Natronorubrum tibetense GA33: one gene and its partners. Each later gene encodes a partner of the first gene's protein in a complex. Links are inferred from orthologs where the notes say so. Each region holds a gene or a part of one and is shown on either strand. Other genes may lie near its edges.

What was found.
Region 2: NATTI_RS0118910 (region 1) and rpl12p share a complex: the UniProt entries of both Methanocaldococcus jannaschii proteins name them as parts of the 50S ribosomal subunit. The link is inferred for Natronorubrum tibetense GA33 from one-to-one orthologs.
Region 3: NATTI_RS0118910 (region 1) and NATTI_RS0101865 share a complex: the UniProt entries of both Methanocaldococcus jannaschii proteins name them as parts of the 50S ribosomal subunit. The link is inferred for Natronorubrum tibetense GA33 from one-to-one orthologs.
Region 4: NATTI_RS0118910 (region 1) and NATTI_RS0101870 share a complex: the UniProt entries of both Methanocaldococcus jannaschii proteins name them as parts of the 50S ribosomal subunit. The link is inferred for Natronorubrum tibetense GA33 from one-to-one orthologs.
Region 5: NATTI_RS0118910 (region 1) and NATTI_RS0102120 share a complex: the UniProt entries of both Methanocaldococcus jannaschii proteins name them as parts of the 50S ribosomal subunit. The link is inferred for Natronorubrum tibetense GA33 from one-to-one orthologs.

The regions. Positions count from the first base shown.
Region 1 is NZ_KB913017.1:3,671,624-3,677,803, forward strand. Bases 1,828-4,789 are described here. They hold NATTI_RS0118910 (50S ribosomal protein L23), read right to left. Parts: upstream 3,455-4,789; coding sequence 3,200-3,454; downstream 1,828-3,199. Other genes in these bases: NATTI_RS0118895 (50S ribosomal protein L22), read right to left, coding at 1,828-2,048; NATTI_RS0118900 (30S ribosomal protein S19), read right to left, coding at 2,056-2,478; NATTI_RS0118905 (50S ribosomal protein L2), read right to left, coding at 2,475-3,197; rpl4p (50S ribosomal protein L4), read right to left, coding at 3,451-4,203; NATTI_RS0118920 (50S ribosomal protein L3), read right to left, coding at 4,207-4,789. In the rest of the region: NATTI_RS0118880 (ribonuclease P protein component 1), read right to left, coding at 1-378; rpmC (50S ribosomal protein L29), read right to left, coding at 386-598; NATTI_RS0118890 (30S ribosomal protein S3), read right to left, coding at 598-1,569; more of NATTI_RS0118895, read right to left, coding at 1,569-1,827; more of NATTI_RS0118920, read right to left, coding at 4,790-5,226; NATTI_RS0118925 (putative RNA uridine N3 methyltransferase), read right to left, coding at 5,231-6,103. UniProt on the Methanocaldococcus jannaschii protein: Binds to 23S rRNA. One of the proteins that surrounds the polypeptide exit tunnel on the outside of the ribosome.
Region 2 is NZ_KB913017.1:351,905-358,114, forward strand. Bases 3,219-6,210 are described here. They hold rpl12p (50S ribosomal protein P1), read right to left. Parts: upstream 4,891-6,210; coding sequence 4,546-4,890; downstream 3,219-4,545. Other genes in these bases: NATTI_RS0101850 (amino acid permease), read left to right, coding at 3,219-3,594; NATTI_RS0101855 (DUF429 domain-containing protein), read right to left, coding at 3,654-4,406; NATTI_RS0101865 (50S ribosomal protein L10), read right to left, coding at 4,912-5,958; NATTI_RS0101870 (50S ribosomal protein L1), read right to left, coding at 5,960-6,210. Also shown: NATTI_RS0101845 (hypothetical protein), read left to right, coding at 71-658; more of NATTI_RS0101850, read left to right, coding at 1,183-3,218. UniProt on the Methanocaldococcus jannaschii protein: Forms part of the ribosomal stalk, playing a central role in the interaction of the ribosome with GTP-bound translation factors.
Region 3 is NZ_KB913017.1:355,840-358,765, reverse strand. It holds NATTI_RS0101865 (50S ribosomal protein L10), read left to right. Parts: upstream 1-903; coding sequence 904-1,950; downstream 1,951-2,926. Other genes in the region: NATTI_RS0101855 (DUF429 domain-containing protein), read left to right, coding at 2,456-2,926; rpl12p (50S ribosomal protein P1), read left to right, coding at 1,972-2,316; NATTI_RS0101870 (50S ribosomal protein L1), read left to right, coding at 270-902; NATTI_RS0101875 (hypothetical protein), read right to left, coding at 1-46. UniProt on the Methanocaldococcus jannaschii protein: Forms part of the ribosomal stalk, playing a central role in the interaction of the ribosome with GTP-bound translation factors.
Region 4 is NZ_KB913017.1:356,681-362,823, reverse strand. Bases 3,219-6,143 are described here. They hold NATTI_RS0101870 (50S ribosomal protein L1), read left to right. Parts: upstream 3,219-4,327; coding sequence 4,328-4,960; downstream 4,961-6,143. Other genes in these bases: rpl12p (50S ribosomal protein P1), read left to right, coding at 6,030-6,143; NATTI_RS0101865 (50S ribosomal protein L10), read left to right, coding at 4,962-6,008; NATTI_RS0101875 (hypothetical protein), read right to left, coding at 3,499-4,104; NATTI_RS0101880 (DUF7475 family protein), read right to left, coding at 3,219-3,419. Outside these bases: NATTI_RS0101900 (DUF7344 domain-containing protein), read right to left, coding at 1-289; NATTI_RS0101895 (helix-turn-helix domain-containing protein), read right to left, coding at 378-1,037; NATTI_RS0101890 (zinc-dependent alcohol dehydrogenase), read right to left, coding at 1,096-2,127; NATTI_RS0101885 (CDP-alcohol phosphatidyltransferase family protein), read right to left, coding at 2,292-3,050; more of NATTI_RS0101880, read right to left, coding at 3,054-3,218. UniProt on the Methanocaldococcus jannaschii protein: Probably involved in E site tRNA release. Binds directly to 23S rRNA. Protein L1 is also a translational repressor protein, it controls the translation of its operon by binding to its mRNA.
Region 5 is NZ_KB913017.1:402,232-408,167, forward strand. What follows is about bases 1,509-4,226. They hold NATTI_RS0102120 (50S ribosomal protein L37ae), read right to left. Parts: upstream 3,141-4,226; coding sequence 2,877-3,140; downstream 1,509-2,876. Other genes in these bases: NATTI_RS0102100 (DUF3194 domain-containing protein), read right to left, coding at 1,704-1,958; NATTI_RS0102105 (prefoldin subunit beta), read right to left, coding at 1,959-2,360; NATTI_RS0102110 (KEOPS complex subunit Pcc1), read right to left, coding at 2,455-2,718; NATTI_RS0102115 (DNA-directed RNA polymerase subunit P), read right to left, coding at 2,728-2,862; NATTI_RS0102125 (hypothetical protein), read right to left, coding at 3,180-3,392. In the rest of the region: GTPase HflX, read right to left, coding at 50-1,378; more of NATTI_RS0102130, read right to left, coding at 4,227-4,257; 5'/3'-nucleotidase SurE, read right to left, coding at 4,326-5,168; NATTI_RS0102140 (zinc ribbon domain-containing protein), read right to left, coding at 5,256-5,699; NATTI_RS0102145 (hypothetical protein), read left to right, coding at 5,838-5,936. UniProt on the Methanocaldococcus jannaschii protein: Binds to the 23S rRNA.

The DNA of each region.
Region 1 (6,180 bases):
GTCCTCGCCAGCAACGTGGCGGTGATCCCGCGAGGGGTCATCGCCACGACAGCCGGCGGCATCGCCGCCGGCTCCGTCCGACTCGTCCGATTTCTCGGACGGGTCGGGTTGAGTATCGGCCAGTTTGGACGCAGTCCCCGAGGACTTCTCGTCCCCGGCGGCTTCATCTGTGATCGCGAACTCGAACGTCGAGCCCGACTTCGGCACCATCAACACCCGAGACTCGCCGTCGTCCCGAACTTCTATCGAGAGGGTGTTCGTCGTCTCGATGACGACGCGTCCCTCGAGGCCAACCCGCGAAGCGTCGTCGCTCTCGACGACTCTCACGGGAAGCCCGTTGAGTTCGTGTCGGGGCAGGGTCTCGGGTGTCAGTGCCATTGTTGTATTACTCGTCGTCCAGGTCGCCTTCTTCTCGCTGGATCGTCTTGACCCGAGCGATCGTCCGGCTCAGTTCGCCGATGCGGCCCGGATTCTCCGGGGCACCACCGGCGGCGAGGACGGACTTCTGGTTCAGCAGCTCCGTCTCGAGTTCCTCGAGTTCCTCTGTGCGTTCCGCGGGGGTCATGTCGCGAACCTCTGCGACGTGGAGGATCGCCATCAGGCGTCACCTCCCTCGTCTGCGTCATCCGCGTCCTCGACATCCGCTTCGTCGGCCTCGGCTTCCTCCTCGTCCATCTCCGCGACGAGTTCCTCAGCCTCGGCTTCGACGTCCTCCTCGAGTTCGTCGAGGTCTTCCTCGATCGGGGATTCGTCGGGAATGTCGACGTCTTCCTCGTCGGCCTCGACTTCCGCTTCGATGACCTCCTCGACGTCTTCTTCCTCGAGTTCGGGCTCGGGTTCGACGGCATCCTCGGCAGGGGCTTCGGCGCCTTCGTCGGCGGCCTCGGCCTCCTCGGGCTCACCCTCAAGCAGTTCCTCGACACCTGCGGCCTCGTTGGCCTCGACGGCGTCGGGAACGATCTCTGCGGGGTCCATATCTTCGTGGACACCGAAGTCGTCGGGCAGTTCGGCTCCCGGCGGGATGATCTTGACGTCGACCCCGATGGTACCGAGTTTCATCACTGCGACGCCCTGACCGTGGTCGACGACCTCTTCGGCGGGTTCGCCGTTGTGCTTGATGTAGCCGCGGTTGAACTTCTCAACGCGCGAGCGGGCACCGGTGACCTTTCCGGAGAGGACGATCTCGGCGCCAAGCGCGCCAGCATCCATGATTCGGTCGATCGTCGTGTGACCGGCCTTCCGGAAGTACCAGCCACGCTCGAGTGCGTTAGCCAGTCGGTCTGCGACGATCCGTGCGTTGAGGTCGGGTTCGTCGACCTCTTGGACGTCGATCTGTGGGTCCTCGAGGTTGAACTTCTCCTCTAAGGCCGTCGTGACCTTCCGGATGTTCTCGCCACCTTTGCCGATGACCATCCCGGGCTTTTCGGCCTTGAGGACGATCTGCGTACCCATCGGCGTCTTGGCGACGTCCATACCACCGTAGCCCGCGCGGCCGAGCTCTTCCTGGAAGAACTCGTCGATCTGGGACCGCTGAAGGCCGTTTTCGATGAATTGGTGTTCGTCAGCCATTAGTTATCGTCCTCCGTTTCTTCGTCGACTTCCTCGACGACGATCTCGACGTCGACCTCCGGCGTGTTCCAGGCCGAGGCACGCCCCATCGCGCGGGGCTTGCGACCGACCGATTCGCCGACCTTGTGGGCGGCGATGTGGACGATCTCCATCGATTCGCCGTCGAAGCCCTGGTGGTCAGCGTTCGCCGCGACGTTCTCGAGCAGGTCGAGGAACTCGCCCGAAACCTTCTCGGGGTACTTTCCTGCGTCCCAGCCGTCGATGTCGGAGCGGTGACCCGCACCGGTGTTGTGGGACTTGAACGGAACGGACTGCTCTTCGTCGATGACGTCCTGAAGGAAGGCCTGTGCGTCCGCGACGGTTCGGCCCTTCAGTTCGCGAGCGACCTCCTTGCTGTGCTTGTTGCTCATGTGACGCTCCCGAAGCATCGCTTTCGCGGTCTTGTCCGGGTCGGCGTCGACTGAGTAGTTGATTCCCATACGATGATCACTTCAGTGGGACGAACTTCGAGGAGCGAGTCGCACCGATCCCTGCCTGTCCGTGTTCGACGGAGTTGCGGGTCAGCTGGAACTCGCCGAGATAGTGTCCGATCATCTCGGGCTCGACGCGGACGCGCTCGAACGACTGTCCGTTGTAGACCTCGAAGGTCAAGCCAACGAACTCCGGCAGGATCGGCATATCCCGCAGGTGCGTTCGGATCGGCGCGTTCGCCGTCTCCTCTTCTTCTTTCTCGCGGGCCTTCTCGAGCAGCTTCTGCTTCTCGACTGAGAGGCCGCGTTCGATACTTCGCCGCTTTCGAGCGGGCAGCAGTTCTGCGACTTCGTCGATGTCCAGATCCTGCAACTCCTCGAGCGTGTGACCGCGGTAGGTGAACTCACCTTCGCGGCCGGTTCGGTACTCCTGACTCATTTGTTTCCACCTCGGCCGGTACGGCGCGAGGAAATGTCACCAACCTTCCGTCCCGGCGGGGCATCCCGCGAGACGGACTTGGGTTTGCCCGGGTGCTGTCGGCCACCGCCACCGAACGGGTGGTCGACGGCGTTCATCGCGACACCACGGACGCGAGGGTATTTCGTCCCCCGTGCCTTCATCTTGTGATACTTGTTCCCGGCTTTGACGAACGGTTTCTCCGTTCGACCGCCGCCGGCGACGACGCCGACGGTGGCACGGCACTGTGGATCGAGGCGTTTGACCTCACCGCTGGGAAGCTGGACGACCGCAGCGTTGCGGTCGTGGGTGACCAGATCCGCGTTGACGCCGGAGGCCCGGGCGAATCGACCGCCGTCGCCCTGGTTCGCCTCGACGTTACAGACCGGAATTCCTTCGGGGATCTCCGCGAGCGGGAGCGTGTTGCCCGGCTTGATCTCCGCGGAGACGCCGACCTGAATCTCCTCGCCGACGGAGATGCCCTCAGGTGCGAGGATGAGTCGCTGGTCGCCGTCGTCGAATTCGACGGCGGCGATCGGCGCGGATCGCGCCGGGTCGTGTTCGATATCCACGACCGTTCCGCGGACGAGGTCGTCGTCCTCCTGTTTCTTGTGGTCGAGCTTCGCCTTGTAGCGGTGTGACGGGGCACGGAACGTCGGGCCACCGCGACCGCGTCGTTGTCCCTGAATACGTCGTCCCATCTTCAGAACACCCCGATTCGCGAGGCGACTTCCTGTGCGTCGTCGTCCTCGGAGAGTTTGATGATCGCTTTCTTTTTGCCTTTCATCGTCACTTGCGTGTTGATGTCAGCGACGCCGACGTCGAACCGCTCCTCGACGACATCCCGAATTTCGGGTTTGGTGGCGTCGGGGTTGCAGATGAACTGGAGCTTGTTCTCGAAGTCCATGTCGTTCATGGCCTTCTCGGTCACGAGGGGGTGCTCGATGATCGAACTCATCGGTCTGCCACCTCCTCGAGTGCGCTCTCGGTCCAGACGGTCAGTCGACCCGGCTGTGCGCCGGGTGCGAGCTCTTCGGCGTTGACCTCCGCAGCCGTCGTCACGTCGGCACCAGCGAGGTTCCGGGCCGCACGGGACGGGCCGGACTCACTGGCGGTGACGAACAGAATCGACGTCGGCGTCTTGTACTTCCGGCCACGGGCTTTCCCCTGTCCGGATCGGACGCTCCGACCTTCGTCGGCGCGTTCGATGTCGTCCGCGAGACCGGCGGCCTCGAGGAACGAGACGACTTCCTTCGTCTTCTGGAGGTCTTCGAACTCGTCGCTCACGACGACGGGAATCTCCGCGTCGTCGTCGAACTGGTGGCCGCGCTCGGCGACCAGGTCGGCGTCCGTCGTCGCCGCGATGGCGCTACGGACGGCGAGTTTTTTCGCTTTCGTGTTGATCGAGTCGGACTGGTCCTTCTCGGCCTTCGGTGGGTGTGACTTCCGTCCTTTGATCGCCTGGGGGACGCGTCGTGCGCGGCCGTCCTGACGTGGAACGTGAGCCATCCCGCGACCGCTACCGAACGATTCCGCGGGCGTTCGCATGCCCGCGAACTCGTCGGCACCGTAGGCCTGTTTTCGGTTTGCCTGGGCGACGCGAACGGCGCGGGCGATCAGGTCCGGGCGGTAAGTGGTCTCGAAGACCGCCGGGAGCTCGATCGAGCCCGCGTCGTCGCCGTCCAGGTCTCGTACTGTTGCTTCCATGTGTTATCCCTGGTTAGATGCGGTGGAGACGTAGCGTACCTCGGGATCGAGGCGCGGCTGGTCTCCGGGTCGGATCGCCGGGCGGAAGCGCACGAGGCGCTTGTTCGGCCCGGGGAGCGAGCCCTTGATCAGCGCGTGCGGTCCGTCGACTTCGCCGTAGTTGACGAAGCCACCGTCGACCGTCGCGTCTGCGCCGTCGCCGATATCGACGAGGCGTTTGTTCAGTTCCGTCCGCTGGTGGTAACCGGTCTGTCCCTGCTGTGGGACCGTCGACCGAACACGGGACGGGTTCCACGGACCGAGGTTCCCGATGCGGCGCCGCCATCCCTGCCGGGCGTGCTTGCCCTTTCGTTTCTGGACGCCCCAGCGTTTGACGGGGCCCTGGGTCCCTTTCCCTTTCGTGACACCGCTCGCGTCGACGTACTCGCCCGCGCGGAACACGTCGTTCATGACGTGCTCGCCGCCGTCTGCGACGGTCTCGAGGGCGAAGTCGACGCGATCCTCGACGGAGCCGCCGCCGACTCGCGTCTCCATCACGTCCGGTTTCTTCTTCGGCATCGAGGGAATGCTCCCTGGAACCGTATGCGTGATAACGCGAACGTCGTCGACGCGTCCTTCTTCGAGGTAGCCCCGAAGCTCGTCTTCGGCGGCGTCGGCGTCGTAGTCATCACCGGGGACGTCGAGGACGCGATCGAGTTCGGTAACGAACTCGTCGGTCCAGACCTCGGTGACCGGCTTCATGCCGTATGGCGTTGCTTCGTACGCTCGTAGTGCGACCGCGCGCATCGGCGGCGTCTCCACGATCGTTACGGGGACGGTCTGTTCCATCCCCTCGGTCGGCGAGTTCGCTTTATCGTCGACCATAACGACGTGGGTCATGCCGGCCTTGTAGCCCGCGAATCCCTGGAGCGTTGGCTGTCCGTCGTCGTCCGGCCACGAGTTAAAGCGTGGGACCTCGCTGGTCGCACGCTGTCGTGGGCCGAACCCGAGTGAGCCTTTGCGTGGTGAATTTGCTTGTGGCATTCTATCACTCTCTCAGTGAGAGGGGAGCGAGCGAGGCGAACAGAGCCTCCTCCGTTCGCACGACCTCGCTTCCCTGGTCCGGAACCGTATTTAGCCAGAGGTCGAACCCCGGATCGGCAGTGGGTTCGACTCCGTCGTCCGCGTCGCCCGTTCCATCCGCGGGGGCGACAGCGGAAGCCTCGATGTCGAGGATGTCCGGCAGCCCTCGTTCGGGCGCCCCGAACGCGACGGTCATCCCGTCCCGTTCGACGCGTCCGGCCAACGTCTCGAGCCGCCCGACGGTGAGATTCTCACCGAACCGGGAAGCTGCGATACGGACGCCGGCGTCCTCACGGCCGAGTGCTGCGGAGAGGTCCGTCCGCTCGACCGACAATCCCGGAAGGGGATCGTCGACGAGTTTCGCCCGGACCGGTCGTCGCGAAGAGATCCTGACGGTCACGCGCTCCCCCTCTTCGACCTCCATTTTCGGAGGAACGTTGAGGGAGATCGGGTGTTGCAAGCCGCAATTGACCCGGACGCGCCCTTCAGGTCCGACCTCGGTCACGATTCCTTGTCTTGACGACCCCGAACCGTCAGATTCGGAGCCGGTCTGTGACATGGCGCGGAGCGGCGGCAGGATGCCCGCATACTCCAGTTCGTCCCGCATCCCCCATGCCTCGTTGCGGAGGTATGGCGGCGTTGCGGCGTACCGCAAGACGGTGCTTACGAACCCGCCGTCGAATCGCCCGGTTTCGCCATCCCGGTCGGGATAGACGATTAGGCGATCGGCCCGGAAGATCGTCGCCGCGCGGGCGACGTATCCGAGTTTGCGAGTTGCCTCGCGTTTGTCCTCGGCTTCACGGGTGAGCGACGACGGGACGAGTATGCTGACGGTCATGCCGAAACGCTTCGGCGCCGCGTCACTAGACTGTAGCGATGTGTTGCCGGTAATGTCTTAAAAGGGTAGCGGATTCG
Region 2 (6,210 bases), 3.3 Mb from region 1 along the record:
GTAGAGAGTGTACCACGTTACCAATACAAAAAAGCTATGAGTGGAACCGCCATTGGGCCGCCCGAACGGTATGGACGACACGTACACCAATCTCGTTCTCGAGGGCAAGGAGTACGAACTCCTGCGGGCGCGACGCGGGCTGCTGAGTCGGTGGTCGATTCCACAGAAGGTCCGCGGCTGTAGCTACCTCCTGTTTGCGGCCTCGGCGATGCTCCCGCTGATGTACTTCCTCCCGATGACGGTCAGAGAGGCCTATGTTGGTCTCGACCCAGCAAGTTCGCGAGTCGGGTTTACCATCCTCACGCTGCTCAGCGTCGGCTGTCTGCTCGTTGCGAGTTTCGGTCTCGTCGCGATCGCGGTCTACAGGGACCGGCTCGACGAAATCTCCGAAGACCAGGCCTGGTCACTCGTCGGCCTCGAGGGCATGTTCTCGGGTATCGGCTTTATTACGGGCTCGCTCGGCGTCGCTGCGACGCTCCTCCTGTCGGGGGTCGGCCACGCGGGCGTCGATATGATCGATACCCTCGTCGCTACGGGTATCCATCCCTATCATCCGGGCCCCGACATCGCTCTCACCGTGGTTACGGCCAGCGCAATCGCGTTCTGTTGTGCGATTACCGTCTTCGTGATGGGAAGCGTCGCCGAATCGCTCGAGTAACAGTCGGTTCGAATACGAATTCGCTACCCAGCACACGTCGATCGTCGACCGATAGTAACAACTGGAACGGTTTACACACCGATCGCACTACCGCGGTTCGGAGCGTACGCGGTTCGGAGCGACCGGAGTGAGCAAGAACCGCGGCAAAACGAGTAGCGCGGGATCAGAGATCCCGCGGACCATGCGAACGGGCGCACAGCGCCGTGAGCAGACGGGGAACGCAGTGACCCGCGAGCGAACGGAGTGAGTGAGAACCGCGCGGCCGTCATGCGGTCGGGTGTGCACTGACGTCCAGTGGCTACTATATCATCCGCTTTCCGTCCCTCTCATTTGTACTGGCTGGGGCCGACGCCGCCAAGTTCGGTTGTAACTGTTCCTCTGGCCGGTTTCGAAGACCGATATCTGAGCGCAGTGACATAGTAAGGAACGAGCGGTTTATCGGTTGGTTCCCTAGCTGGAGTACGTTCGGTCGATGACGAATCGCGTCCGATTCACCACCTCGATCGGAGGTGTCCCAACAGATTATGCCAACTGGACTCAACCGTGATCTCGGGCTGTTTTCCACGATGGCCATCGCGATCGGTGCGATGGTCGGTTCGGGGATCTTCATCCTCCCCGGCGTCGCCTACGTAACCGTCGATGGACCGGCCGTCGTCGGAGCCTTCCTCGTCGCCGGGATTCTCGTTCTCCCGGCAGCACTCAGCGCTTCTGAGATGGCGACGGCGATGCCGGAAGACGGGGGGTCGTACGTCTACGTCGAGCGCGGTATGGGGCCGCTGCTCGGGACGATAGCCGGCGTCGGCAACTGGTTCATGCTGTCGTTCAAGGGTGCGCTCGCACTGATCGGCGGCGTGCCGTATCTCGTGTTCGTCGCACCGGAACTGGCCAGCTACATTCTCCCGCTGGCGATCGCTCTCGCCGTGTTTTTCACCATCATCAACGTCGTGAGTACGAGCAGCACCGGAAAGCTGCAGTTCGCCATCGTTGGACTGATGATCCTCGTGATGGGGTATTTCATCGCCGGTGGCGTCTCAAATGTCGGCTCCGAACGGCTTACCGGCGCATTCGACGTCGGCAGCGGCGGGTTCTTCGTGGCGACCGCGCTCGTGTTCATCTCCTATGCGGGAGTGATCAAGATCGCCGCCGTCGCCGAAGAAATCAAGAATCCAGGAACGACGATTCCGCGGGCGATGATCGGCTCGCTGCTGATCACGACGGCGCTGTACGTCATGATCGTCTACGTCGCGATCGGCGTCGTCGATGTCCAGGCTGCGATCGACGGCGGCCAACTCGAGTCCGACGGCGAAGGACCGATTATGGCGCTGGCCGCGGAGGCGACGCTGGGGACGATCGGCGTGACTGCCGTCGTCGTCGCCGCACTACTGGCCCTCGCCTCGACGGCGAACGCCGGGCTCCTGTCGGCGTCTCGCTTCCCGTTCGCCATGGCGCGGGACGGACTCGCGCCACCCCAGTTCGAGACGATCAGCGCCCGGTACAATACGCCCGTCCTCGCAATCTCACTCTCCGGAGCAATGATCGTCCTGATGATCACGTTCCTGCCGATCGACCAGGTCGCGAAGTTCGGGAGCGCGTTCCAGATCATCGTGTTTATCCTGGTGAACCTGGCAGTTGTCGGGTTCCGAGAGGGCGCTGTCGAGGAGTACGATCCCGTGTTCGTGGCCCCGCTATACCCCTGGCTGCAACTGTTCGGGATGGCCAGCGGACTCGCCGTGCTCACCCAGGTCGGGACAGTGCCCTTTGCTGGCGCAGTCACCATCGCGGCCGTGTCGATCGTCTACTACTATCTGTACGCTCGCAAGCGTGTCGACCGCGAAGGAGCAGCCCGTGACGCGGTCCGACGGAACATCGGCGAGTCCGCGCTCGCACGAACTCGCGAAAGCTTCGAGAGCGACGCCGAGTACGACGTCCTCGTGGCGACCACGGAAACGACATCTGTAGAGGCGAAACGGGACATGCTCCGGATGGCGACGGATCTGGGTCGGGTTCGGTCGACCGTCGTCTCGGTCGTCGATTTTCTCGACGTCCCCCACCGAGTCTTCAGCGAGAGTCACCCCGCTGTGATCGACCGAGAGGCTCCCGAGTGGGTCCCATCGGATCCCGAGAACGCACCATCGTGGCTCCCTGAGCACGCGATCGATCCGCCGACCCGTACCTCCGGCGGCGTCGATCTCGAGCCGTCCGAGACGGCCACCACTGGGACCGATTCCGCGTCATCTGGGACGAAGACCACCGGAACTGATTCCGCGGCATCCGAGGCGGACACGGTCAGCACGGACCCCGAAACCAATATCGAGTACCGCGAGATCGATAGCGAAGACCACAAACGCGCAATCGTCGACTTTGCTACCTACGAGGGCTACGATCTCATCGTGCTCGAGCGAGCGGTTGCGGAGTTTCACAGTCGGCTGTTCGGCAGCGACGTTGAGTGGATCCTCGAGAACGCCCCGTGTGATGTCATGCTGGTCGAAGACTGTGGTTTCGACGGTGCCGACGAGATCGCAGTCGTCGCCAATCGCGGCGCTTTCGATCCGCTGAAACTCCTCATCGCCGACGCGATCGCCGAGGAGACCGGCGCGGAGATCAATCTCCTACAGGCAATCCCGGCAGCGCCGCCGGAGACACAGCGTCGGACGATCGAGGACTACCACAACGAACTGATCTCGATCTGTACCGTCCCGGCCCGGTCGACGATCGTCGAGGCCGACGACGAGATTCGGGGACTGGCCCGGTTCGCCGAATCGGCCGATCTGCTCGTTACTGGCGTCGATCGAACCGGTATCAGCGGACGACTGCTCGGTCGCCCGGGGAACCGACTGGTCGACTCCGTCGACTGCACCGCGGTGATGGTCCAGACTCGAGAGGGCCGAAAAGATGGGGTCCTCAAACGGCTGGTGATGGATCACCTGTTCGGCTAGGTGATGCCACTGGTACGCCGTCGCCCGCCTCACACCTCTCCAACAGCGCCCTCTATCGGCTACGCGACCGACCGAACGTCCGCCGGTGCGACGATCTCCATCGGTAGGTCGTAGCGATCGGTTGGCGGGTCACACGGCAACGAAACCGTCTCGCCGCGGGCCGTCACGGCGAGGACGAACGCGTCGAGCAGATCGTCCCGATTCCCCGCTCGGAGCCGACGGGCGTGGACCGGCCGGTCGTCGATGTACTCGCGCTCAAACGATTCGAGGTCGAGCGCGTCATCAACTCTCGCCTCGAGCAACTCGCGTCGACGCTCGAGACCCTCCTCGGTTGCCTTCCCCGGGAGCCCCGACTCGCCGGCGAGCGCGGCGAAACACACCTCGGGATGAGATTCTCGAACGGTCTCTCGAGGGTCCTCGAGTTCGCGGAGCAAGCCGTCGACTTCCCGGATCGCCGGGCAGATGTGGTAGGCCTGCGTGGAGATGCGATTCCCGGTCGCCGCCTCGTTCCTGTCGCCCGCCGTCTCGTACTCATCTTCGTAGACGGCGTCACGAACAGGGGTGTAGAAGACGCTGCTTCGGCTCTCGCCGAGTACCAGTCGGGCGGCCTCGTCACACTGTCGTCGAGTCTCCTCGGCCAGCCCGATCGGGATATCCACGAGGATCCGCTCGGCGAGACGGTTCGCCCGCCACGCGTTCAGGATCGATGGATAGAACGCAGCGGTGAACTGGTGCTCTCCCTCACAGTCGTCGTCGACGATCACGGCAATCCAGCCGGAACCGCCCCAGTCGAGTCCCACGTATCGGCTCATACCGGAGACTCGAACGGCCGGCCGTTAGGTTTTGGCAACGGCGTTGTCCTCCGGGACAGAGCGGGCGGAACGGCGCAGTCGCTGTTCGAACACTGCGACCAAGAAAAATCGGGATCGGTCGAAATCGTCGCGTCGCGACTTAGCCGAAGAGTTCGCCGAGGCCCTCGCCGCCGGCGTCGTCGTCCTCGTCCTCGTCGTCGTCCGTCGTGTCCGGGACGTCGCTGGTCTCTTCGACCTCTTCGTCCTCGTCGTCGCCTGCGGCCTCACCGGCTGCGGCGCCGCCTGCGGCGGCTCCGGCAGCGGGTGCGACGGCAGCCTCGGAGACTGCCTCGTCGATGTCGACGTCCTCGAGTGCGGCGACGAGCGCCTTGACTCGGGATTCTTCGACGTCGACGCCGGCAGCGTCGAGTACGTTCGTCAGGTTGTCTTCGTTGAGCTCTTCGTCCGCTTCGTTCAGGATGAGTGCAGCGTAAACGTATTCCATTGTTGTATCCTCCAGTTGTGATTAGCCGAACATTGCGCCGAGTCCTTCGCCGCCGCCAGCGTCATCGTCGTCATCGTCATCGTCGTCTTCGGCGGCGTCGGCCTCAGCATCAGTGTCTTCGTCTGCCGATTCGTCGTCGCCGTCCTCAGCGTCCGCTGCCGGCTCGGCGGCGGGCGCTTCGACACCCTGCAGCTCCTCGGGCAGGGCGTCCTCGTCGTCGATCTGGGCCGCGAGCGCACGCAGCTGTGCGTCGGCCTTGGAGACGAGGTCGGGCATCAGGTCTTCGTCCTCGATCGCGGCGTGCAGGCCGAGGCTCTTGGCCTCGCCCGTCGCCTTCGAGATGAGCGTCGGTGCGGTTGCCTCGGTCGGGTAGCTCGCGTTGATCGAGAGGTTCCGAGCGCGAGCGGCGGCCGTCGCCACGTCGCTCTCGTAGGCCTCGACGTCGATGTCGAGGTCCTCGGGGTCGAACAGCACGCCGTCGGCGACGACGGCGCGAAGGTCAAGACCGACCTCCTTGGGCTCGATCCCGAGTTCGTTGAGGACGTTCGAGAGGTCCGCGGAGACTTCTTCGCCGGCCTCTAAGACCGTCGAGTCCTCCATGACCTGAATCGAACCGTCCTCGATGCGCGCGTTCGCGCCGATGCTCTGTAGCTCGCCGACGAACGGACCCGGATCGACACCGGTGTCGCCCTCGGGGACGACGATGTCGTTCGGGGCGACCTCTCCCTCGTTAATCGGTGCCGGCGTCTTCGACGCCTCGAGCTCCTTGTAGAGGGTAAATGGGTTGTCGTTCGTGCCGACGAGACCGACCTGTCCCTCGATGTGAGAGACGAGTTCGTCGAGTCCGGCGTCTTCCAGCGCGTGGACCTGCAGCGTGTTGCGGCTGACGCGCAACTCGGCGGTGCCGTGCAGGTCGCGACGCATGTCCTGGAGCTGTTTGCTCGGAATGCCGGTGATACCGACGATGCCGACGCTCTCGTAGCTCTCGATGAGTTCGGCGAGGTCGTCGACCTCTTCTTTCTTCCACTGTGGAAGGTTCTCGGTCTTGCGTTCAGCCTGTGCGCTCATGTTAGACTACCTCCTGAGACGGTCCCATCGTCGTCTTTACGTAGACGCCATCGATGTTCTGTGGACCTTTCTCGAGGTCGGCGTGCAGGCGTCGCAGGATGACGTCGATGTTGTCCGCGATGTCTTCGGCATCCATGTCCTCGGCCCCGACGAGCGTGTGGAACGTTCGTCGGTCCCGGGAGCGAAGCTGCACGGTGTTCTTGAGTCTGTTGACGGTCTCGACGACGTCGTCGTCGGGGCCGAGCGGGTCCG
Region 3 (2,926 bases), 3.3 Mb from region 1 along the record:
ACTCAAGTACCGCCCCATTGACACCATATAAACCTACTGGCCCCATGTACGAACGGTATACTCTCATCTCCAATAGTGTTTTCGATCAATGGTAATTGATTTTGGCCGCGAAAAGAACTCGAGGTGCGGTCCGTTCCGACGGCCGTGGCGGAGCGTACGGAAGCCAGTTCGACGGGTTTAAGTTTGCCATGGCATTTCGTTCAAGGGAGACAGGCATTGCCTGTTTCACTGACCCGTAGGAGCACTCCTGCGTACTACGGAGGTGAACGATGGCAGATTCGGATATAGAAACAGCAGTCGCGCGCGCACTCGACGAGGCACCCGATCGGAACTTTACCGAGACGGTTGACCTCGCGATCAATCTGCGCGATCTCGACCTAAACGAACCGTCGAATCGAGTTGACGAGTCTATCGTCCTGCCGTCCGGAACCGGCCAGGAAACCCGTATCGTCGTTATCGCCGAGGGGGAAACCGCTGTCCGCGCCGAAGAGGCAGCGGACGAGGTTCTCTCGGAGGACGACGTGGCCGATCTGGACGACGACGAAGCCAAAGATATGGCGGACGAGACGGACTTCTTCATCGCCGAAGAGGCGATGATGCAAGATATCGCCCGGTACCTGGGTACCATTCTCGGTCCCCGAGGGAAGATGCCGGACCCGCTCGGCCCCGACGACGACGTCGTCGAGACCGTCAACAGACTCAAGAACACCGTGCAGCTTCGCTCCCGGGACCGACGAACGTTCCACACGCTCGTCGGGGCCGAGGACATGGATGCCGAAGACATCGCGGACAACATCGACGTCATCCTGCGACGCCTGCACGCCGACCTCGAGAAAGGTCCACAGAACATCGATGGCGTCTACGTAAAGACGACGATGGGACCGTCTCAGGAGGTAGTCTAACATGAGCGCACAGGCTGAACGCAAGACCGAGAACCTTCCACAGTGGAAGAAAGAAGAGGTCGACGACCTCGCCGAACTCATCGAGAGCTACGAGAGCGTCGGCATCGTCGGTATCACCGGCATTCCGAGCAAACAGCTCCAGGACATGCGTCGCGACCTGCACGGCACCGCCGAGTTGCGCGTCAGCCGCAACACGCTGCAGGTCCACGCGCTGGAAGACGCCGGACTCGACGAACTCGTCTCTCACATCGAGGGACAGGTCGGTCTCGTCGGCACGAACGACAACCCATTTACCCTCTACAAGGAGCTCGAGGCGTCGAAGACGCCGGCACCGATTAACGAGGGAGAGGTCGCCCCGAACGACATCGTCGTCCCCGAGGGCGACACCGGTGTCGATCCGGGTCCGTTCGTCGGCGAGCTACAGAGCATCGGCGCGAACGCGCGCATCGAGGACGGTTCGATTCAGGTCATGGAGGACTCGACGGTCTTAGAGGCCGGCGAAGAAGTCTCCGCGGACCTCTCGAACGTCCTCAACGAACTCGGGATCGAGCCCAAGGAGGTCGGTCTTGACCTTCGCGCCGTCGTCGCCGACGGCGTGCTGTTCGACCCCGAGGACCTCGACATCGACGTCGAGGCCTACGAGAGCGACGTGGCGACGGCCGCCGCTCGCGCTCGGAACCTCTCGATCAACGCGAGCTACCCGACCGAGGCAACCGCACCGACGCTCATCTCGAAGGCGACGGGCGAGGCCAAGAGCCTCGGCCTGCACGCCGCGATCGAGGACGAAGACCTGATGCCCGACCTCGTCTCCAAGGCCGACGCACAGCTGCGTGCGCTCGCGGCCCAGATCGACGACGAGGACGCCCTGCCCGAGGAGCTGCAGGGTGTCGAAGCGCCCGCCGCCGAGCCGGCAGCGGACGCTGAGGACGGCGACGACGAATCGGCAGACGAAGACACTGATGCTGAGGCCGACGCCGCCGAAGACGACGATGACGATGACGACGATGACGCTGGCGGCGGCGAAGGACTCGGCGCAATGTTCGGCTAATCACAACTGGAGGATACAACAATGGAATACGTTTACGCTGCACTCATCCTGAACGAAGCGGACGAAGAGCTCAACGAAGACAACCTGACGAACGTACTCGACGCTGCCGGCGTCGACGTCGAAGAATCCCGAGTCAAGGCGCTCGTCGCCGCACTCGAGGACGTCGACATCGACGAGGCAGTCTCCGAGGCTGCCGTCGCACCCGCTGCCGGAGCCGCCGCAGGCGGCGCCGCAGCCGGTGAGGCCGCAGGCGACGACGAGGACGAAGAGGTCGAAGAGACCAGCGACGTCCCGGACACGACGGACGACGACGAGGACGAGGACGACGACGCCGGCGGCGAGGGCCTCGGCGAACTCTTCGGCTAAGTCGCGACGCGACGATTTCGACCGATCCCGATTTTTCTTGGTCGCAGTGTTCGAACAGCGACTGCGCCGTTCCGCCCGCTCTGTCCCGGAGGACAACGCCGTTGCCAAAACCTAACGGCCGGCCGTTCGAGTCTCCGGTATGAGCCGATACGTGGGACTCGACTGGGGCGGTTCCGGCTGGATTGCCGTGATCGTCGACGACGACTGTGAGGGAGAGCACCAGTTCACCGCTGCGTTCTATCCATCGATCCTGAACGCGTGGCGGGCGAACCGTCTCGCCGAGCGGATCCTCGTGGATATCCCGATCGGGCTGGCCGAGGAGACTCGACGACAGTGTGACGAGGCCGCCCGACTGGTACTCGGCGAGAGCCGAAGCAGCGTCTTCTACACCCCTGTTCGTGACGCCGTCTACGAAGATGAGTACGAGACGGCGGGCGACAGGAACGAGGCGGCGACCGGGAATCGCATCTCCACGCAGGCCTACCACATCTGCCCGGCGATCCGGGAAGTCGACGGCTTGCTCCGCGAACTCGAGGACCCTCGAGAGACCGTTCGAGAATCTCATCCCGAGGTGTGTTTCGCCGCGCTCGCCGGCGAGTCGGGGCTCCCG
Region 4 (6,143 bases), 3.3 Mb from region 1 along the record:
GTTCGCGCTCTCGATCCCACGTGACGACGCCCGCATCGGTGAGCGACGGGAGGTGAACGTGTGTGAGAAGCATCCGGAGGTCGTGTTGGTGCTCGCTCGTTACGGCTTCGGCGGACTCCCCGTGTTCGATCGCGGCGAGTTCGAGGGCTAACCGGTCCACTGACACCGGATCCTGATTGGTCAGGAGGTACTGGAGGGCGTTCCGTCTGATCGCGTTCGACAGTACCGAGTAAAACGAATCGAGGAATTCGGGTGTTCCGACCTGCTCGAGACGAAGTTGTTCGACCATAGCAGAGACTAGAGTATGACTACCAAAGCATGAACTCATGACTGCTCATGCCCTTTATGTAGTACTCAGGGGTTCCTGACTGTCAGTGTTATTGGTTTCGTGAATTGGGGCGGTTCAACGCGTCGTGGAGGACTTTGTCCGCGCCGCGGCGAATCCGCTCGGAGAGCGCCTGCACCGAGAGATCAAGCTCGGCGGCGAGTTCGTTGTACTCGACGTCTCGAGGGACTTTGAAATAGCCGCGTTCGACGGCGAGCGAGAGCGCTTCGTACTGCGCGTCGGTGAGACCGAAGTCCGTCTCGTTCGAGTTCACGTCCCCCATCGAGGAGACGCGGGTGAGCTGGTAGTTGATGTCGTTCTTTCGGCAGTACTCGTTGAACTGGGCGAGCCCGGAGTGATCTTCGAATCGGATCCGGAACAGCCACTCGTCGTCGCTGTGGGCCTCGAGAATCGTCGCATCAGTTTCCGTGATGCCGGCGATCAGCTGTTCGGCCGGATCCTCCCACTCGATCTTGTACAGCGCCCGGTCGTCGTACTCGTCGAGTACGGTGATCGATTTGACGTTCGGGCTCTCGTCCATCGCGACCTCGAACTCCTTCAGATCGGTTCCGTACCCCCAGATGTACGGCATCACTCGCTTGTCGGCTGGGACGACGCGCTCGATTTCGACCGACAGGCCGGGATACTCGGCGATGATTTGTCCCAAGAGAAACTCGTCGGCCTGAATCGAAATCTCGGCGATGATAGCCATGTGACGTGTAGTCGGCCCAGCATAGTAACGACTGGGGGTGACTCGACTTCGAACGCGGCTACTCGTAGGTCAACAGCACCTGTATCGCGTCGTCGGGACGCTTTTCAAGCAGTTCGTACGCCTCCGCAGCGTCCTCGAGCGGCACGTCGTGCGTGAGGAGTTCGGAGACCTCGAGTCGCTCCAGCCACTCCCAGGTGAGCTCGTGGCGCCGTTGGCGGGACCACCGCCCGGAGAGGCGCGGATCGATTGTGCTCACCTGACTGCTCCGGATCTCGATGCGGTCGCGGTGAAAGCGGCCGCCGAGATCGAGCGTCGCTGGCTTCGTCCCGTACCACGAACCGACGATCACGCGCCCGTCGAAGCCCGTCGTCGCGATGGCGTCGTCCAGGGCGTCGGGATCGCCCGAGAGTTCGTAGGTCAGGTCCGCTCGGTCGCCGGTGACCTCCCGAAACGCGTCGGGGAACTCGTCCGCCGCCGGATCGACCGCGTGATCCGCGCCGAACCGCTCGGCACACCGCCGCCGCTTCTCGTCGGGTTCGACCGCCACGAGCGCCTCGAGCGGTGTGCGAGCGAGCAGGGCCGTCGTCAACAGGCCGACGGTTCCCTGTCCGAAGACGGCGGCCCGCTCGCCGAAGAGCGGAGCACCGTCGAGCAGGAAGGTGACGGCCGTCTCGAGGTTCGCAAAGAGCGTCGCTTCCCGCGGCGAGATGCCGTCTGGGACCGGAAGGAGCGTCTCGGGGTCGGCGAGAAAACGGCTTTCGTGAGCGTTGTACGCGAAGACGGTCCGGCCGAGCCACTCCGCCGAAACGCTCGCGCCGACGGCGGCGACCTCGCCAACCGCGGCGTAGCCGTACCGGAGGGGAAAGGAGAAATCGCCGTCGAGTGCCTCGAGTTCCTCGTCGGCCGGCAGCTCAGTCGGGGCCTCACCGCGGTAGAGCAGCCCCTCCGTGCCTGCACTGATCGCCGACGCGATGGTCCGAACGCGGACCTCTTCGGGGCCGGGATCCGGGAGAGGACGGGACCTGACGTCGACGGTTCTCGGACCAGTGAAATAGAGTGAGCGCACCCTCGAGTCGGCCTCCGGATGCACGCGGGGTGTGTCGGGGTCGGTCACGCTGGCGCGACGTTCCACGGGCCGACACTTGGTCGTTTGTACCGACAGCGTGAGTATGGTATCCGTACGCCCGAGACGAACCGTCCCGGTCGGACGACCGACCGGTGTAAGAGAGCGTTTCGACACCCCCTTTCGGACGGCTACGGCTCGAGACGTCCGGACACGGCGAGCCAGTCCCAGCAGAAGTTCGCTAGAAACGGAACCAGTACGACCACGGCGAACGCACGCGTAACGGTGTTCTCGAGGACCGGTACCAATGCGAGCCAGATCGCGAGCATCGCGAGCGCCCCGAGGAGCCGACGAAATCGATTCGGCGGGAGGTCGGAGACGGGGCGGCCGCGGCGAGTTCGCCACCACCGGCCGACGACGAACAGGTACCGCGCAGCGCCGACGGCGAGGAAGACGGGCGGGAGTGTGCCGTCGACGACGGCGACGACCGTCCCCACGAGCACGACGAGCGCGTCGATCTCGATATCGAGGCGCGCTCCGATATCGGTGACGCTGTCGGTCGCCCGGGCGAGCGCCCCGTCGACCGCGTCCAGTGCCGCTGCGAGGGCGAACAGCGCGGCAGGCACCCACGAAACGATCCCCGTTTCGGCTGGCGATCCCGCGACCACGAAGCCGGCGAGCACTGCGACGGCCGCGCCTCGAGTTACCGTCACCCACGTCGCGAGCGTGACGGGGTGGCGTCCGCGCTCGCCGACGACGACGCAGAAGAGCGCCGACTCGAGGCCCACCACCAGACCGACTGCGGCCAGAAAACCGGCGGACGGGCCGGCGGGCCATCCGATCTGGAGTGCGACGAGCGCGAGGCAGATCATCGCCGCATTGCCGGCGGTGACGTGACCCCACTGCGGGAGCGTTCGTCGTCGGACGGCCAGCGTCGAGTCGTCAGTCATCGATCACTCACGGCGGTAGAGCACCACCAGGACGACGATCAGTAGGAGCTGTGCGACTTTGTCGACGACGCCTGCGGCCGTGAGATCGCCGGGACCGGCTGGCTGGTTGACGGTGTACCAGAGGATCACCTGCCCGGCGGTAAAGGGGATTCCGAGGAGGTAGACGAGCCGCCGGCGGTAGTCCAGGAGGACGAGTGCGACCCCGAGCACGAAGCCGGCGGTCGCGACGAGGAAGGCAACGCCCATCCGATGGGGGAGAAATCCGATTCCGAGCACCAGGTGGACGGCGGCGGTCACGAGCGCTAACGCGATGGCAACCCAGTGGAGCGTCGAGACTGACTCGAGAGCGGATCGGCCGCTGGGTGCCATACGCTCGGTCTCTATCTGCGTCGAAAAACGCCTTGCGCCGAATCGCTCGAGTATCGTGTGCCTAACCGGGGCGGAGAGCCTAGATCTTGTTCGCGGGCGGGACGGTTCGCTCGCTGGGGTGGGTCGAGCCACCGGCGCCTCGCATGACGCGGATGGCGCTACCGGTTCCGAGCGAGCCGGCGAAAAGGATCGCAGCGACGGTGGCGAGCATGGAGAGACCGACCAAGCCGCTGAGTAGGCTCCCGACGACGACGCCGATCCACAGCTGGTCCCAACCGAACCGCGCGGCAATCGACTGGCCAATTGCGACGAAGCCGGCGATTGCCAGTACGGGGACAGTCGTCAGACCGACGGCGACCAACACGATACCGAAGAACGTCCCGAGACTCGTTCCGATGATCAGATAGCCTGTGCTCACGACGGCGCTGATAACCAGGAGGCTCGGCGCGCCGATACAGATCGAGATCACCGGACTCCGACGGCACTTCGTCACCGTTTGCGGGCCGAAGCTCTGGAGCAATCCGAGGGCAACCATCGCGACAACGAGCGTTACACCGAAGTGAACCCCCGCCCGCTCCAGTGCGCTCAGCGCCTGATACGTCTCGAGTCCGATATCGACCGTGGCGAAACGGCCGATTGACTCAAGTACCGCCCCATTGACACCATATAAACCTACTGGCCCCATGTACGAACGGTATACTCTCATCTCCAATAGTGTTTTCGATCAATGGTAATTGATTTTGGCCGCGAAAAGAACTCGAGGTGCGGTCCGTTCCGACGGCCGTGGCGGAGCGTACGGAAGCCAGTTCGACGGGTTTAAGTTTGCCATGGCATTTCGTTCAAGGGAGACAGGCATTGCCTGTTTCACTGACCCGTAGGAGCACTCCTGCGTACTACGGAGGTGAACGATGGCAGATTCGGATATAGAAACAGCAGTCGCGCGCGCACTCGACGAGGCACCCGATCGGAACTTTACCGAGACGGTTGACCTCGCGATCAATCTGCGCGATCTCGACCTAAACGAACCGTCGAATCGAGTTGACGAGTCTATCGTCCTGCCGTCCGGAACCGGCCAGGAAACCCGTATCGTCGTTATCGCCGAGGGGGAAACCGCTGTCCGCGCCGAAGAGGCAGCGGACGAGGTTCTCTCGGAGGACGACGTGGCCGATCTGGACGACGACGAAGCCAAAGATATGGCGGACGAGACGGACTTCTTCATCGCCGAAGAGGCGATGATGCAAGATATCGCCCGGTACCTGGGTACCATTCTCGGTCCCCGAGGGAAGATGCCGGACCCGCTCGGCCCCGACGACGACGTCGTCGAGACCGTCAACAGACTCAAGAACACCGTGCAGCTTCGCTCCCGGGACCGACGAACGTTCCACACGCTCGTCGGGGCCGAGGACATGGATGCCGAAGACATCGCGGACAACATCGACGTCATCCTGCGACGCCTGCACGCCGACCTCGAGAAAGGTCCACAGAACATCGATGGCGTCTACGTAAAGACGACGATGGGACCGTCTCAGGAGGTAGTCTAACATGAGCGCACAGGCTGAACGCAAGACCGAGAACCTTCCACAGTGGAAGAAAGAAGAGGTCGACGACCTCGCCGAACTCATCGAGAGCTACGAGAGCGTCGGCATCGTCGGTATCACCGGCATTCCGAGCAAACAGCTCCAGGACATGCGTCGCGACCTGCACGGCACCGCCGAGTTGCGCGTCAGCCGCAACACGCTGCAGGTCCACGCGCTGGAAGACGCCGGACTCGACGAACTCGTCTCTCACATCGAGGGACAGGTCGGTCTCGTCGGCACGAACGACAACCCATTTACCCTCTACAAGGAGCTCGAGGCGTCGAAGACGCCGGCACCGATTAACGAGGGAGAGGTCGCCCCGAACGACATCGTCGTCCCCGAGGGCGACACCGGTGTCGATCCGGGTCCGTTCGTCGGCGAGCTACAGAGCATCGGCGCGAACGCGCGCATCGAGGACGGTTCGATTCAGGTCATGGAGGACTCGACGGTCTTAGAGGCCGGCGAAGAAGTCTCCGCGGACCTCTCGAACGTCCTCAACGAACTCGGGATCGAGCCCAAGGAGGTCGGTCTTGACCTTCGCGCCGTCGTCGCCGACGGCGTGCTGTTCGACCCCGAGGACCTCGACATCGACGTCGAGGCCTACGAGAGCGACGTGGCGACGGCCGCCGCTCGCGCTCGGAACCTCTCGATCAACGCGAGCTACCCGACCGAGGCAACCGCACCGACGCTCATCTCGAAGGCGACGGGCGAGGCCAAGAGCCTCGGCCTGCACGCCGCGATCGAGGACGAAGACCTGATGCCCGACCTCGTCTCCAAGGCCGACGCACAGCTGCGTGCGCTCGCGGCCCAGATCGACGACGAGGACGCCCTGCCCGAGGAGCTGCAGGGTGTCGAAGCGCCCGCCGCCGAGCCGGCAGCGGACGCTGAGGACGGCGACGACGAATCGGCAGACGAAGACACTGATGCTGAGGCCGACGCCGCCGAAGACGACGATGACGATGACGACGATGACGCTGGCGGCGGCGAAGGACTCGGCGCAATGTTCGGCTAATCACAACTGGAGGATACAACAATGGAATACGTTTACGCTGCACTCATCCTGAACGAAGCGGACGAAGAGCTCAACGAAGACAACCTGACGAACGTACTCGACGCTGCCGGCGTCGACGTCGAAGAATCCCGAGTC
Region 5 (5,936 bases), 3.3 Mb from region 1 along the record:
TGTCTCGCGTCGGTGTCCGCGCTCACCCCGCGTTGCGAGTGCAGGGTCGCTACGATCGAGCCGTCTCGAGTTCCCTGGCCCGACGTCGGAGCTGCGTAAGCACCGACGGTCGACCACGACACTCGAGTCGTACCTCGGCTCCCTCGTAGTCGACTGTCTCCACGGACGTCCGATCGTAGGCCCGCGAGACGAGCGCCATCGCCTCGTCGCAGTTGGGCATTCGTATCGTCGCGGATTCCTCGGGGAGCCGATCCCGAATCGCCGTCCGAAGCGCTTCGAGGTTCGTCCCTTCGAGCACGCTCACCGGAATCGGCTCCGGTGTCGATGGGGACAGCGATTCCGAGGCAATCTCGAGCCGGCACTCTCGCTCGTTCGCCGAGAGCTGATCGACCTTGTTCAACACGGGGACGATCCGCTCGTCCGCAATGTTCTGCGCGGAGAGCACCTCGTCGGACACCTCGAGCCGTCGGCGAAACCGCTCGAGCGGATCGCTCGCGTCGGCGACGAGAACGACAACGTCCGCCGTCGCGGCCTCCGAAAGCGTCGAACTGAACGACTCGACGAGGTCGTGGGGCAGGTCGTCGACGAAGCCGACCGTATCCGTCGCGAGCACGGGTCGACCGCTGATTGTCGCCCGCCGAGTCGTCGTCTCGAGCGTCTTGAACAACCGATTTTCGATCGCTGCGGTGGCGTTCTTGTCCGAGCTATCCGGGTTCGAATCGTCGTCGGTCCGCGATTGCTCGAGCGAGAGGTCGTCGGCGAGCCGATGCAGCAGGGTCGATTTGCCGGCGTTCGTGTAGCCCGCGATCGTGACGAGATCGAACCCTTCATCGCGGCGGCGTTCGCGGAACTGTTCGGCCGGGTTCGGGAGGTCGGCGAGTTTGCCTTCGAGACGGTCGATCCGGTCGCGAACGTCGTAGACGGGCGACCCCTTCTCGGTTTGTTTGTTCAGTGCGCCTTCGTCCGCGGACTCGATGATCCGTGGCAGGTCGTATCTGAGCTGTGCCAGTTCGACCTGCAGTTGTGCGCGTCGCGTGCCGGCCTGCTCCTCAAAAATATCGAGTACGAGCCGATATCTGTCGATGACGACCGTTTCGTCGGGCAACAGTGACTCGAGGGTGTGGTGCTGACTCGGCGTCAGTTCGCCGTCGACGACCACACACTGGGCGTCGTGGCTGGCGACGGTTTCGGCGAGTTCGTCGACTTTGCCACGCCCGAGGTACGTTCCGGAATCCGCCGGGCCGGTCTGGGTTAGTTCGGCGACGACCTCGTCGCCGGCGGCACGGGTGAGGGCCCGTATCTCGCGGGTCTCTACGGGGGTGGTTGTCGATCGGTTCGCGACGACTGTACGACGTCCTGTGCTGCGATTTCGTGACATAGTGGTGGTGTTGTGTTCATCACTGTTTGCGATCGGTGCCGAGCCCCGCCGCTACGGGGTCAGGGGTCATCAGAACGAATACGAACCGGCTGCTCACGCGCGTCGCAACTCGTCGATTCCGTCGGCGACACGTCGGTCAAGCGGACCCGGCTCAGTGGGAAGAACAGGTCTCCATCGGCCTACATCGAACATACTCCGTCAGCTACAAATTAGTTGTGGCTGGCATCACGGTGAGCGTGAGGACAGCTACCCGACGACGTGATCCCTGGTGTAGCAACTCTCGTTCGAATCGGTGACGGCCCCGCAAAAACTGCAGCCGAGAGCGTTACTCGCCGAACAGTTCGTCGACCGCCTCACGCGCGGTGAGCGCGGCGTCGTCCGCCACCTGTTCGGCGTCGGGTCCGTCCTCGGTCTCGGGTGCGTTCAGATAGACGTCGACCTCGAGGACGCCCTCCTCGAAGGTGACGGTGACGTCGAGGTCGCGCACCGCGGACTGCTTGTACTGCGAGAAGACGTAGCCTTCCGCAGCGTCGGAGGCCGTCTGGACGACCTCGTCGTCAGTCGGCTCGCCGGTCGACATTTATGCGCCGCCTGCGCCCGGACCGCCTGGGCCTGCTGGGCCGCCCATGCCGCCGCCCGCGCCGCCGAGGAGCTCCTCGAGTTCGTCCTGAAGGCTCTCGAACTGCTCCTGGACTCGGTCTTCCTGCTTCTCGAGGGTCTCGAGGCGGATCTCGAGGGAGTCGACCTTGTCCTGCAGGTCTTCCTCGGCCGCGTCGTACTCGGTCTCGACGAGGAGTTCGCCGACCTTTCGGTACATGCCGGTTTCCTCGTCGATGTTCTCGAGTTCGTCGAGGGCGTTCTCGGCCTCGGAAAGGCTCGATTCGGCCTCCTGTTTCTGCATGGCGACGGTCTGGGCCGTCTCCTGAAGGTCCTGCAGTTGTTCGATTTTCTCCTGTGCTTCCGGTGGGAGATTGCCTTGCATATCTCGACCGTCGCCCTCCGCACTGATAAAGCCAAGCTTTGTCGTCGGCGAGCGGGTCCGACGGCGAGAATCAATAGACGAAAGCCGGCTACTGCTACGACTCGAGTACCGAATCGCCGAGTTCGGCCGTTCGTTCGGCGACGTCGACCAGCGTGAACCAGGTGTTGAGCGCGGCTCGGAGGGCGATCACGTCCGCGGCCACGACGTCGACTCGAACGGTCGCGCCGTCGCGCTCGATCGTCGTACGCGAGCGGTCGTCGTCGATCTCGCCGATCTCGCGGGCGACGCTCTCGGCAACGAGCGCGGCGCGAGACGCGGTCTCGTAGTCGAACTCGAGAGTCGCATCGTGAGAAGACACGCGCGGTCGTTAGTTGACGCCGACTTCCTTGACGTCGCGGCTGCGCTCTTTCAGGAGCACGCGGTGGCCGCAGTACGGACAGCGGACGCCACCGTACTCGTCGATCTGGACGTCGCGTTTACAGCGGGAGCACTTGTAACTCATACAGGGTAATGGGATTATTCGCCGTCTTCGGCGAGTGCAGCGCGGATCGAGCGCTTGACGGTTCGGCCGGCAGGGGTCTCGGGACGGTAGGCACCGCCGGTGAAAACCTCACCGGTCTCTTCGTTCTTCCAGATACCGGTTCCGACGCGCTTGACGTCGTCGCCGTCGACCTGGGCGCTGTTCATGTCGTCTTCGATCTCGCTGACGCGACGTCGGGCGACGCGACCGTAGCGCGCGCCGAAGCGGCCTGCACTCCCGACATCTCCTTTATCAGACATGGTGGTAGCTATCGTCAGCGGATTCTTAAACCTGTTGAGTTACGCCGATCCGTTCTCCGCCTGTTCGGCGACCGGACCGGTGAGCAACTCCCGAAAGACCAGCGCGAGCGCCGCGAGGTAGCCGACGGGCGCTAATGGTGCGGCGAGGAGCCCCGTTCCGGCACCCGTCACCGCGATGACCGTACGGAGGGCGAGTCCACTCATGGCGAGCAGCGGAATCGCAGCCAGGACGGCGTCGGGTCGTTCGAGCATGGCTAATTATATCTCATTACTCCCGGTCGGAAAAGGGCCTGACAACCAGCAGCCAGTGTCACTTCCACGAGGTCGTGACAGTTCTTGTACGACAGTAGTCGACGGACGGCTACTGGAACTCCGCGTTGGACAGCACGTCGTTCAGATCCTCACGGATCCGTTCGCCCATCTCTCGGTCTCGAGCCGTCGTCACGACTCGGTTTTCCTGTACGCTCGAGCCGTCTCGGAGGAGCATGCGAACGTTACCGCCGTCGTCGGCGCGGGTGACTTTCGCCCGCAATCCCGACTGGGAGCCCTTCCCGCCAGCGTCGATGGGTCCCGGGATGACCTTCTTGACGTGGGGGTGATCCGCGACGGTGTGGATCGCCCGCATGCCCGTACGGCCGCCGATGAGCGTGGTGTGACTGCCCCCGATCTTGTCGGCTGGCGGCGTCTCGACGACGTCGAGTGCGGGTTTGCCGCGACGTTCGAGGACCGCCTCGACGGGGTCGTCGTCCGCGACGCGGTAGAACGGGTGGTGGATATCCTCGCGGACGGCCTGAATCACCGCCCGTTCGCCGCCGGCGTAGACCTCCTCGGGGCGCTTGCGGCGGATTTCGTCGCCGATCAGCCCCGCGAAATTTCGTAGCTCGACGACCTCGTTTTCGCCCTCCTCGGGCGTCGTCGTAATCGTCGTCTCACCCAGTACCGGATCGGAAGGTTCGCTCGCCGACTCCGTGTCCTCGTCGCCGTCGTCTGCAAGCATCGTCAGTGTCGTCCGTTCTCGCCCCGCCTCGAGAACGATCGCCGCGGTATTTTGCTCCCGGCAGACTAGACAGAAATCGCCGGGTTTCTCGAGCGGCGAGGCGCAGTGGCGACACTCCATAGCCGTGGTTCGAGGGACGCGTGTAAAATGACGGTGTTTTCGATCGCGTCGCTCGGGAACACCGGGCGCTACAGCAACTTCTCGAGGATCGTCCGAACCTCCGGCGTCTCCACGATGTCGTAGGGAACCCGCATCGGGGAGATCGAGACCTCTCCCTCGAGTACAGCGTGGCGGTCCGTATCATCGGGATCGGGGATGTCCCGATTGGCCATCTGCTGCCAGAGGCGGTTGGTCAACTGGAAGCCGCCGTCCTCGACGGTGGCGTCCATCTCGTAGACCTCGGTCGGTCGAGTGAGCGCGAAGCCGTCGGACGCCACGTCGGGCCGTGGGACGTTGACGTTCAGGTAGTCCACGCGGTCGAACAGCCCCGTGCCGGGCGCGCCGCTCGCGAGTTTCGCCGCGATCTCGCCCGCGCGTTCGAAGTCCGCGGGCTCGAGGTCGCGCTCGATGCCCAGCGTGTCCATCGAGATCGCGATCGAGGGCGTCCCGAGAAAGGCAGCCTCCATCGCGGCGCTGACGGTCCCCGAGCGCGAGAAGACGTAGGCCCCGAGGTTCGCCCCCTTGTTGCAGCCCGAAACGACGATATCGGGTTCGGGGTCGAGCGCGTTGACGCCGACGATGGCGCAGTCACAGGGCGTCCCGCGGACGGCGTAGCCGAGTTCGTGGTCGGCGTGGGGAACCGGCGAGGTGAACAGCCCATCGGCCATGCTCGTCGTCAGCTCCGGATCGTCGGCGTCCGTCGCCGTCCGTCCGTACGACAGCGACCGACCGACGGCGCTCTGGTTGCGGTCGGGTGCGATGACGGTGACCGAGCCGACCTCGGAGAGCGCGTCGTACAGGGCTCTGATACCCGGCGCGTCAATCCCGTCGTCGTTCGTCAGGAGAATTTCCGGTCCGTCGTCCTGGTCCATACCCTAACTTCGGATTCGGGCTGGATACGAGTACCTATTCGGCGCGCTCCGCCGCGTCGGCGTCGGCTCGCGGTCCCCAGCGTCGTATCAGCTCGCGGTTCCCATCGCGTCCGCCAACTTCGTCCCGCAGGAGCGACAGTATCGCGAGCCTTCGGCGACGACCGCGTCACACTCCGGACAGGGCATCGTGTCTCCAGCACCCGCTGCCCGATCCATTCGAGCCTCGAGATCCTCGCCGCAGGAACGACAGTACGCCGCGTCGACCGAGACGTCCGCCCCGCAGGACGGACAACCCGTCGTCTCCTCCCAGAGAACCTGTCGCCTCGAGTTCGAGACGTAGTTGTACGCTCCCCAGAGGACGTTGCCGATCCCCATCGTCCACCAGACGGTCAGTATCGCGACGAGGATGTGCGAGCCGACCGAACCGAACTCCCGATCGACCATCACGACGCGGTCGCGGTCCTCGTCCTCGATCTTCCAGCCCTGGGCGACGAGGTCGTCGATCTGGCGTTGCAGCCGAGTGCTTCTCATGGGAGATGCGAGGACTCGAGCGAACAAAAGCCTATCAGCGCGGACGACGCAGCACGAAAACGGTGTGGCGGTCCACGTCCGGACACCCGAGAGGATCGATAGGGCCGTTTATTTGGTTGCGGCGGATCCTCAGCATTCGTGATAGAACCGACACAATCCGTACTGGCCGGGCTACTGGTCGCACAGACGTATCCGGGAATCGGCATCGAAATCGACGCGACCGACGGCCTCCTCGGC